Regions from separate parts of the Lysinibacillus phoenicis genome, predicted to be linked through region 2. Evidence: a T-box and tRNA genes for the amino acid it is inferred to sense, from the RefSeq annotation. Region 2 holds a T-box; the other holds one or more tRNA genes.
What was found. The T-box of region 2 lies ahead of tyrS (tyrosine--tRNA ligase). A T-box ahead of a tRNA ligase gene usually reads a tRNA of that ligase, here a tRNA-Tyr.
Positions count from the first base shown of each region.

Region 1: it has a tRNA-Tyr gene. The T-box ahead of tyrS (tyrosine--tRNA ligase) is inferred to sense a tRNA for this amino acid. The anticodon was not compared.

Region 1 covers NZ_JBDFMP010000002.1:3,513,462-3,519,088, forward strand. Annotated here, with positions in the region: rRNA gene ABC382_RS18950 (23S ribosomal RNA) at 1-891, shown strand, start outside; rRNA gene rrf (5S ribosomal RNA) at 1,002-1,117, shown strand; tRNA gene ABC382_RS18960 (tRNA-Asn) at 1,134-1,210, shown strand; tRNA gene ABC382_RS18965 (tRNA-Ser) at 1,216-1,307, shown strand; tRNA gene ABC382_RS18970 (tRNA-Glu) at 1,332-1,406, shown strand; tRNA gene ABC382_RS18975 (tRNA-Val) at 1,422-1,497, shown strand; tRNA gene ABC382_RS18980 (tRNA-Met) at 1,524-1,598, shown strand; tRNA gene ABC382_RS18985 (tRNA-Asp) at 1,602-1,677, shown strand; tRNA gene ABC382_RS18990 (tRNA-Phe) at 1,694-1,769, shown strand; tRNA gene ABC382_RS18995 (tRNA-Thr) at 1,779-1,854, shown strand; tRNA gene ABC382_RS19000 (tRNA-Tyr) at 1,862-1,945, shown strand; tRNA gene ABC382_RS19005 (tRNA-Trp) at 1,960-2,033, shown strand; tRNA gene ABC382_RS19010 (tRNA-His) at 2,046-2,121, shown strand; tRNA gene ABC382_RS19015 (tRNA-His) at 2,157-2,232, shown strand; tRNA gene ABC382_RS19020 (tRNA-Gln) at 2,237-2,311, shown strand; tRNA gene ABC382_RS19025 (tRNA-Gly) at 2,317-2,391, shown strand; tRNA gene ABC382_RS19030 (tRNA-Cys) at 2,399-2,472, shown strand; tRNA gene ABC382_RS19035 (tRNA-Leu) at 2,520-2,600, shown strand; gene ABC382_RS19040 (PqqD family protein) at 3,071-3,331, shown strand; gene ABC382_RS19045 (lasso peptide biosynthesis B2 protein) at 3,324-3,746, shown strand; gene ABC382_RS19050 (asparagine synthase-related protein) at 3,743-5,473, shown strand; gene ABC382_RS19055 (hypothetical protein) at 5,546-5,627, shown strand, end outside.
Region 2 covers NZ_JBDFMP010000002.1:4,477,584-4,483,210, forward strand. Annotated here, with positions in the region: gene ABC382_RS23985 (LTA synthase family protein) at 253-2,148, shown strand; T-box leader at 2,279-2,519, shown strand; gene tyrS (tyrosine--tRNA ligase) at 2,653-3,867, shown strand; gene ABC382_RS23995 (DUF2759 domain-containing protein) at 3,918-4,097, opposite strand; gene ABC382_RS24000 (MBL fold metallo-hydrolase) at 4,267-4,911, shown strand; gene ABC382_RS24005 (DUF2626 family protein) at 4,972-5,214, opposite strand; gene ABC382_RS24010 (helix-turn-helix transcriptional regulator) at 5,334-5,627, opposite strand, start outside.

The DNA of each region.
Region 1 (5,627 bases), 960 kb from region 2:
GGTGAAATTATAGTACCTGTGAAGATGCAGGTTACCCGCGACAGGACGGAAAGACCCCGTGGAGCTTTACTGTAGCCTGATATTGAATTTTGGTACAACTTGTACAGGATAGGTAGGAGCCAGAGATCTCGGAGCGCCAGCTTCGAAGGAGGCGTCGGTGGGATACTACCCTGGTTGTATTGAAATTCTAACCCATGCCCCTTAGCGGGGCAGGAGACAGTGTCAGGCGGACAGTTTGACTGGGGCGGTCGCCTCCTAAAAGGTAACGGAGGCGCCCAAAGGTTCCCTCAGAATGGTTGGAAATCATTCGTAGAGTGTAAAGGCACAAGGGAGCTTGACTGCGAGACCTACAAGTCGAGCAGGGTCGAAAGACGGGCTTAGTGATCCGGTGGTTCCGCATGGAAGGGCCATCGCTCAACGGATAAAAGCTACCCCGGGGATAACAGGCTTATCTCCCCCAAGAGTCCACATCGACGGGGAGGTTTGGCACCTCGATGTCGGCTCATCGCATCCTGGGGCTGTAGTCGGTCCCAAGGGTTGGGCTGTTCGCCCATTAAAGCGGTACGCGAGCTGGGTTCAGAACGTCGTGAGACAGTTCGGTCCCTATCCGTCGTGGGCGTAGGAAATTTGAGAGGAGCTGTCCTTAGTACGAGAGGACCGGGATGGACACACCGCTGGTGTACCAGTTGTCTTGCCAAAGGCATCGCTGGGTAGCTATGTGTGGACGGGATAAGTGCTGAAAGCATCTAAGCATGAAGCCCCCCTCAAGATGAGATTTCCCATTACGCAAGTAAGTAAGATCCCTCAAAGACGATGAGGTAGATAGGTTCGAGGTGGAAGTGTGGTGACACATGGAGCTGACGAATACTAATCGATCGAGGACTTAACCAAATTGTTTGAAGCAGTCAATGTACGTTTATCCAGTTTTGAAAGAATAAAATATTATAATATACTTGTAATTTTGATAAAATATGTTATAATAGGTATTGTCTTTCAAATAGTCTAGTGATGATGGCAAAGAGGTCACACCCGTTCCCATACCGAACACGGAAGTTAAGCTCTTTAGCGCCGATGGTAGTTGGGGGCTTCCCCCTGTGAGAGTAGGACGTCGCTAGGCTATATACTAAAATTATTCCGAAGTAGCTCAGTTGGTAGTAGCACCTGACTGTTAATCAGGTTGTCGCAGGTTCGAGTCCTGCCTTCGGAGCCATTCTTGGAGAGTTGTCCGAGTGGCCGAAGGAGCACGATTGGAAATCGTGTAGGCGGTTAACACTGTCTCAAGGGTTCAAATCCCTTACTCTCCGCCAGCACTTTGATTTATTCCAAACGAAGGCCCCTTGGTCAAGTGGTTAAGACACCGCCCTTTCACGGCGGTAACACGGGTTCGAATCCCGTAGGGGTCACCATTTAAATACCCAGATGGAGGATTAGCTCAGCTGGGAGAGCATCTGCCTTACAAGCAGAGGGTCGGCGGTTCGAGCCCGTCATCCTCCACCATATTTTTCATAACAACATAGTATTATCGCGGGGTGGAGCAGTGGTAGCTCGTCGGGCTCATAACCCGAAGGTCGTTGGTTCAAATCCGGCCCCCGCAACCAAATGGTCCCGTGGTGTAGCGGTTAACATGCCTGCCTGTCACGCAGGAGATCGCCGGTTCGATCCCGGTCGGGACCGCCATTTATTTTTTAAATATGGGTCAGTAGCTCAGTTGGTAGAGCATTAGATTGAAGCTCTAAGTGTCGGCGGTTCGATTCCGTCCTGACCCACCATATTTTTTTGCCGGTTTAGCTCAGCAGGTAGAGCAACTGACTTGTAATCAGTAGGTCGTGGGTTCGATTCCTATAGCCGGCACCATTTTCCCGGAGGGGTAGCGAAGTGGCTAAACGCGGCGGACTGTAAATCCGCTCCTTAGGGTTCGGCGGTTCGAATCCGTCCCCCTCCACCAGTTTTTTTTACTATAGGGGCATAGTTCAACGGTAGAATAGAGGTCTCCAAAACCTTTGGTGTGGGTTCGATTCCTACTGCCCCTGCCAATTAATTTTATGGCGATTGTGGCGAAGTGGTTAACGCACCGGATTGTGGTTCCGGCATTCGTGGGTTCGATTCCCATCAGTCGCCCCATCAAATATAAAATTAATAAACATCATAATACAATGGCGATTGTGGCGAAGTGGTTAACGCACCGGATTGTGGTTCCGGCATTCGTGGGTTCGATTCCCATCAGTCGCCCCATTGTTGGGGTATAGCCAAGCGGTAAGGCAACGGATTTTGATTCCGTCATGCCTAGGTTCGAATCCTAGTACCCCAGCCATTTTTGCGGAAGTAGTTCAGTGGTAGAACACCACCTTGCCAAGGTGGGGGTCGCGAGTTCGAACCTCGTCTTCCGCTCCAATATGATGGCGGCATAGCCAAGTGGTAAGGCACGGGTCTGCAACACCCTTATCACCGGTTCAAATCCGGTTGCCGCCTCCATATTTTATCTGATAATCGGTTTATCCGATTTTTTTTATCTCCATTATGCCGGTGTGGCGGAATTGGCAGACGCGCACGACTCAAAATCGTGTTCCTTTGGAGTGTCGGTTCGACCCCGACCACCGGTATCATTACGTATATATACGTTACATTTAGTAAGTTTAGAAAGCTCACAAACCTTGTACTATCAAGGTTTGTGAGCTTTTTGTATTTCCTAAGAGATTACAAGTTTTCAACTAATAGATAGATAAACGAAAAATCGATCTCAGCTTCGATTTCTCGAATATGTAAGAGCCTATTGGTGTTGACATTTATACTGTACGCGGATTGTTAGTTATCAATCTACGTACAGTTTTATTTATGTATAGGTTGATGGAATTGATGCGGATAAAATCAATATGCACAAGAGTTATTATTTTACTTCATTACGTTTATATCATCATAAACGTAATGAAGTAAGTAGGGAAAAAACGGTTATGTGGAAGAAAGAAGATGTTAAGAGTAAAGAAACTGCTAGGGCTTATTACTGTGTATAGTAGTAATCAAGAACAGTATTAGAGATTGTTCACACAGTAAAAGAGTAGGAAGTGGTAAAGAGATGCGTGTAAAAAAATCAAAGTTTCTTCTTTCCTATAAAGAAGAGGATGAATATCTGATTATTAATATTTATACGAATCAAATTTACGCACTAGATAAATTTAGTTCGTTTATTTGGGAAGAGTTAGATAGAACACCGATAATCTCTGATATTTCCAGATTAATAGCTAAAAAAACAAATGAAGATATTTTGATTATTCAAAAGGATTTAGATGGATTTTTAAATTCGTTGTCAAAAGGAGGGTTAATTAAATTTGTATAATTTTTTATATTTATACAAAGAATTAATATCTTTAGATTTCCAAATTCGAAGAAAAGGTTTTGATAAAGTCTTTAGAAGCTATATAAATAAATATTCTATAAATGGTTCTAATGAGGCTTTGACTGAGGAGAACTCTGAAGAGATTTTGGAATGGTTTATTCTTTTAGACCATGTTTGCTGTTGGTATCCTAGGAAAGCGGATTGTATACACAAAACTTTAATTGGTTATAAGATACTTCAATCTAAGTATGGTATACCAGTAAACATGGTAATAGGGATAAAAAAATTTCCGTTAGAGGCACATGCATGGATTCGGTATCAGGGACACAATTTGTTTGAAGAAATGGAAAATATTGATTCATTGAAAGTAATTATAGATTCTAACTCGTATATGAAGGAAGTTGAACCTAGTTGAATTGGTACTTATTTGAATTTATTAATAATTCGGAATGTGAAATAAATGATAATGGACATCTTAAGATCAACAGTAAATCAAAAGTAAATTATTTCAACACATCTTCACAGAACTTTGTTTTGAAAGCAGCATATGCTCAAAATACGACCCCATATGTGTTTTTTGAAAATAATGATGTGTTAATAGTGGGAGACATTGTGATATACAATATTTTGAATCATGGTGTATATGAAAATGTTGATTGGACAGAACAAGAATTACTCACTAATTTAATTTCCCTTTATAACACTTTTGGTTTGGATTTTGTGAAGCGTTTAGATGGCGAATTTTCATTTGTTCTATTTGATAAAAAGAATTTTACATTAATGGCTTGTAGAGATACCTTGGGGGTAAAAAGGCTCTTTTATTTAAAAACCGATACAAAATTAGTAGTTGCGAGCGATATCTTTCTATTGAAAAGTTATCTAAATACACCTGAGTTGAACGGTGTTTACTTTCAAGAATATCTAAATGCAAATGGAATTGTTGATTCCTATTTAACGCCATATAAAGACATCTTGCGTTTACCGAGTGGGAATATGTTTGTTTATGAAAATAAGGAAATTAACCTAATAAAGTATGTGAATTATGATGAATTATTTTCTGATAAATGGATGGTGAAGGAGACAACTATTAATCGGGAAGCGTTAATTGAAGAATTCGAAAGTATTTTGAACAAAGCAGTTTTGAGGAGAGTACACAAAAGCAAGCGAAATACGGTGTTATTAAGCGGTGGCTTAGATTCAACTACTATTTTTAATGTGTCAAAACGATTGGGGCAAAGATACGGAGAAATTAATTCGGTAAGCGTTGTTTTTGATGAATTAAAGGAATGCGATGAAAGTGCATATATAACGGAATTATTAGAACAATATAATTCTAAAGGTACTTTTCTAAATTATGATTCAGTATTGATGTATGAAGATCTTCGGAATAATATATTACGTTTTGACGAACCGTATGCTACTGCTCCTACATGTGAATTTATTTCTCCCTTAATAGAGTCAAGTGTAAACAATAATACATATAGTATCCTAACAGGTTATGGTGGTGACCAACTTTTAACGAATCCGCCGTATTTATTAAGAGATTACGTTAGAGAAGGAAAAATAAAGGATATGTTCGGCGATTTAACTAAATATTGTATGTATACAAATATGTCTGCTTTTAAAGGATTACGTGAGTACATCATTCAACCACATCCTTTTAGTAGAGCCACTAAAAATAAACGGAATCATGCTAGAAATTTATTTTATCAAATGTTAAATGCAAAAGCCAATCATTATATGGATAGGGCGATAGGTGGCTTTTATGGTGCGGATATAAAACATCCTTTTTTAGATAGGGAATTAATTTCTTTTATGATTAAAATCCCTAGTCATATTCTCTTTGATCCTTTCTACACGAAAAAAATTTTAAGAGACTCTCAGAAAAATAAGTTACCTGACAGTATTCGACTGCGTATAAATAAAACATCACACATTGCTCATACATTAAAGAGTATAAGGAAAAATTGGAATTCAATTTATTCTAATGTAAAGTCCCCTTTAGTTGTCTCAAAGTTAGGTCTTTGTTCAGAAGAGTTTTGGGAAGAAAATTTATATAAGTGGAGAAATGGTTTGTTGATAGATGAAGCTTTTTTATTACTGTTCTCCATTGAAGTATGGATTATGCAAGAAGTGAAATGAATCAATATTAATAAGGAGGTTGTTAGTGTAGGTATATTGTGCTATTTCTAAGGGTTACAGGAGGAAATAATTATGTTAATGACATATAGCAAACCAATGCTTTTAGATAGTGGAAATAGTTCGGAAATCATTAAAGGTCAATGTGGCTGGGGTA
Region 2 (5,627 bases):
TGTATGTAATATTCTTAAAACAGTGGATTTCCGCTGTTTTTGTGTTTTTACGAAACTTTTTACAATTCAAAACGTATATATAGATATCTGGCGCATAGAACAGCAAGGAGACGCATAGAAGAGCAGGAGAAAAAAATTTCAGGCAGATATGTGTTGATTATCTGTAAAAAAAAGTTTAAGATATATTTTGTTTCCGTAACAAAATGTAAAAAATTATTATTTTTTTGTAAGGAAGTAGGGAGGATGTTAGGAATGAAATCAATAAAGTGGCCTAAACATTCATTTATGATACTAGCAATTATAGCAACATGGATCAAAACGGTCATTGTTTACCACACAAGCTTCGAGATGAAAATTGAAAATGCCATGCAACAATTTATTTTGTTTATTAATCCATTAAGCTTTTTGCTATTTACGTATGGTTTATCACTATTTTTTAAATCAGCAAAAGCTAGAAATCGTTATCTGATAACGGTCAGCGTTATTTTGTCCATTGTCTTATACGGAAATGTAGCGTTCTATCGATTCTACAATGACTTTATTACGCTGCCAGTATTATTCCAAACAAGCAACTTTAGTGACTTAGGAACGTCCGTAGCAGCCATTGTTGAACCTTGGGATGTATTATATTTCGTTGATGTCATTATTTTAATCTTAGCAAATAAATTTTTACCAAAAATGAAAGAAGCATTTAAAGTGAATGTTGAGTTCCGACGTGCTTTCTTTGTATTGGCAGTAGCAATGACATTTTTAAATTTAGGATTAGCAGAAACAGAGCGTCCACAATTACTAACACGTAGTTTTGACCGCGAATTATTAGTGAAGAATATTGGTACATACAATTACCATTTGTATGACATTTATATTCAATCGAAATCATCTGCGCAACGTGCGTTAGCGGATGGTAGTGAACTAGTTGAAGTTAATAACTATATTCGTTCAAATCAGGCAGCCATTAACCCAGAAATGTTTGGGAAATATAAAGGTCGCAACTTAATTGTTGTGTCTATGGAGTCCTTACAAAACTTTGTCATTAATAATGATATGAATGGTCATGAAGTGACACCATTCTTAAACTCTTTAACAAAAGATAAAGATACGTATTATTTCAGTAATTTCTATCACCAAACAGGCCTTGGAAAAACATCTGACTCAGAGTTTATTTTAGAAAACTCCTTGTTTGGTTTAGGCCGTGGAGCAGTATTTTTCACGCATGGTGGAAATACGTATAACTCAATGGCAGAACGCCTTGGAGAAAATGGTTACTTTACAAATGTTATGCACCCGAATAATAAATCTTTCTGGAACCGTGACATGATGTATCAATCATTAAAAATCAATAAATTTTACGATATAGATTCATATACGGTTGAAGAAGGGCAAGCTGTAAACTGGGGTATGAAAGATACTCCATTCTTAGAGCAATCAGCTAATTTAATGAAAGATATGCCACAGCCATTCTATTCAAGACTGATCACGCTAACGAACCATTATCCATTTACATTGGACCCGGAAGATATTATGATTCCTGAATATGATTCGAACTCTGGTACTTTAAATCGTTACTTCCAAACAGTACGCTACATGGATGAAGCTCTAAAAGATTTCTTCCAACAGTTAAAAGATCAAGGTGTTTATGATAACTCTATTATCGTTATGTATGGTGACCATTATGGTATTTCTGAAAACCATAATAAAGCAATGGCACAATATTTAGGGAAAGAACAAATCACACCATTTGATAATGCATTACTGCAAGAAGTACCTTTATTCATCCATATCCCAGGATCTGGTGATGGTAAAGAAATGACAGAGATTTCAGGACAAATGGATTTACGTCCAACAATCTTACACCTTCTTGGCGTAGAAACGTCAAAAGATATGCAAATGGGGGCAGATTTATTCTCTCCAGAGCATGAGGACTTTGTTATTTTCCGTGATGGACGCTTTATCACAGATAAATACGTTTATGCTGGTGAAGCTTGCTATGACAAAGTAACTGGCGAAGAAATAGAAGGTGAGCCATGTCAATCATATGCTGATCGTGCCACAATGGAGCTAGAAAATTCCGATGCGATTATTAATGGTGACTTGCTTCGTTTCTATGATGAAAAAACAGGTAATTTAAAGCAGGATTCAGTTAAATAATCATATTAGAGAGATCTCATGACGAGGTCTCTCTTTTTTACATTATTATTGACAAAAGGGGATATATGATTATAATAAGTGTAAATATATGCATAACGAAGATTTGTTTTTCGCATTTCGGAGTATAAGAGTAAAGGCATGGAAAAGAACGAGTAACTTTAATGGAACTGACAGAGAGTAGCCGGATGTTGAGAGGCGCAAGGGATATTAAAGTGAATACATCTTGGAGCTGCGTACCGAAAATTTAGTAGGCTACGACGGGGTTGCATCCGTAATCATTGCAGGGGTATCGCTTCGGCTGTACTTTTAGAGGAGAGCTATGTGAGTAGTTCTCGAAAAAAGGTGGTAACACGTTCATGAACGTCCTTTAGGAATAATCCTAAAGGCGTTTTTTTGTGTTTGAAGCGAACTAAACAAAGTGAGGATATTATTTCCTAATGGTTCCCAAGTAACTCTTATAGATCTTGCAATATTAATTTTTAATATTACAAGGAGATGTTTTGTATGTTTTTAACACCAGAGGAGCAATTCGTGATCATCAAGAAAGGTGTCGATAAAATCGTTGATGAGCAGGAATTACGTGCAAAATTAGAACGATCATTTAAAAAACAGCAGCCTTTAACAATTAAATTAGGACTTGATCCATCCGCACCAGATATTCATTTAGGTCACGCAGTCGTTCTTCGAAAAATTAAGCAAATGCAGGATTTAGGTCATCATGCAATTATTGTTATCGGTGATTTTACAGGACGAATTGGCGATCCTACAGGTAAAGCAAAAGGGCGAACAGCCTTAAATGACGATACAGTGAAGAAAAATGCCCAAACCTATTGTGAGCAAATTTTTAAAGTGTTAGATAAGAACAAGACAACGGTTCGTTTTAATAGTGAATGGTTAGCAAAGCTGTCGTTTGAAGAAGTCATTCAGCTAGCAGCCACAACATCTGTTGCTCGACTTTTAGAGCGTGAGGATTTTCAGAAACGTTACAAGCAGCACGTACCCATTGGCATGCATGAATTTTTTTACCCCCTTATGCAAGCATATGATTCGGTGGAGCTAGAGGCTGATATTGAGCTAGGGGGAACAGACCAAACGTTTAATATATTAATGGGGCGAAACTTACAAAAGCAGCGAGGGATAGAAAAACAAGTTGCCATTTTTATGCCACTACTGGAGGGATTAGATGGCATTGAAAAAATGAGTAAAAGTTTAGGTAATTATATTGGTGTCAATGAAGCACCTGAAATGATGTTTAAAAAGGTGATGGAAGTACCTGATGCATTAATCGTAAAATATTTCGAATTAGCAACGGATGAGCACCCACTACAAGTGCAGGCCATTCAAGATAAACTTCAAAAGGGAGAGAATCCCCGCGATCTGAAATTGCGATTAGCAGAAGTGATAACGACTTTATACCATGGAGTTGCAGCAATGAAGGAAGCGAGAACTTACTTTGAAGCAGCATTTCAACGAAAGGAAATACCGAAAAACATTCCCGTTTTACTCTTAGAGATTGATAAGGAAAGGGTAGAGGATATCCTTCCCCAATTAGTGGCAATGGATTATATTCAAAGTAAAAGTGAGTTTTTACGGTTAATCAAGCAAAATGGGGTATCTTTGAATGGAGAAAAATTAGCGCTAGATGACCTTTCGCGCGTCCTAATGAATGATGATGTGATACAAATTGGTAAGAAACGATTCCTTAAATTAAATAAGTAGTGAAAAAAAGAGCAATCTCCGTGGAGACTGCTCTTTTTCTGTCTAAAATTTTAGTGTAATGTTGGTGGGTAACCGCTGTGAACAATTGTCATGATGACGAACCATCCAAATACAACAGCACTTAATAAATTGAAAACAACGCTTAATAGGTTCTTTTCTTTAATTGCTTGGAATGTACCAACTACAGCTAAAATCGCTACTAGACCAAAAATAACCATTAATAAGTTCATTAAAAATAGACACTCCTTTCGACATCAGAAAATGAATGTCGCAAACAATATTCCTCCTTAATTGTAAACGTTCTACTTATTTTTGTCGAGAACTAAAATAGCGCAAACTATGAACATTTATCGTCAAATTGTGGCAAAGCCTGTATAATAGAAAGTTGAGGTGATAACTATGATGAACATACGAAGTTATTCTCTTGGACCGGTCCAAACGAATTGCTATATCGTATCGAATAAAGAAAAAGAATGTATTATATTTGATCCAGGTGAGGAAGCGGAGCGTCTTATTAAAACAATCCGTAGCAATGGTTTAAAACCGTTAGCTATCTTTTTAACGCATGCCCATTTTGACCATATCGGAGCCGTTGATGCTGTGCGTGAAGTGTTTGATGTCCCAGTATGGATTCACGAAAAGGAAGTTAGCTGGCTAGGAGATCCTACTAAGAATGGCTCTAGTAAATATGCTGCATTACCAGATTATCGAGTAGCTGCACCAGCGCAAGACACCATCATCAAAGAAGAACAGCCATTTGAAATTAGTAATTTTGTTTTTCAGGCTGTTTTTACACCAGGACATTCACCTGGTAGTATTTCCTATATTTTTGAGCAAGATGGTTTTGTGATTGTAGGAGATACGTTATTTGAACAAGGTGTCGGACGTACAGATTTATTGGGTGGATCGACAAAAATATTATTGGATTCAATCCATAATAAATTACTGTCATTACCAGAGGATACTATTATCTATCCTGGACACGGTAATTATACGACTGTAGGTGCAGAAATGGAGACAAATCCATTTTTAAATGGATTTTAAAAAGGCCGCATCATATAAAAAAGCGTATCTCAATTGTAGTGAGATACGCGATTTTTTGTATTAATGACCGCCACCAGGTACGTGAATGAATGTTGTATAGTACGTGAAGCCAGCGAAGAATACAGTTAAATATGCTCCGAAAATGTACATGTACATACGTTCTGAAAGGTTTAAGAAGCCTAATAATAAGAATAAACCTGTATTACCTAAGAATAATAGCGATACCTCGTTCATACCACCAAGGTAGAACATAACGGCAAAAATACCTGTCCAGAATGCCATAACTTTATACATATTATCCATGAAGATTTCCCCTCCTTTTGCCCACGACACAATAATCTCTTACTCATTATAAATGATATGAAAGGTGTCTGTAAACTGGAACTTCTCCGATCTTTGTGACAAACAAATGGATTTTTAAACTAGTGATCGATTTCTGTCACGTTTATTTCATATTTACATAAATCACAATTATGTATCATACTTTCAACTTGCACAAGTTCATTATTAGAAAATAGAGCATCTAATTGTCCTTTTAAATAGGATTCATGTAATGAACAAACAATTTCAGAATGTGCTGTCAGTTGCTCCTGGAATGGACAATTAAAAATGGAGAATATCACTTTTTTTCCAAGTTCAGTTTGTTGAATTTGTGGAATATAGCCGATTAATGCGGCATTGTCAGTTAATAACTGAAGCTTTTCATCGAAGGAAAG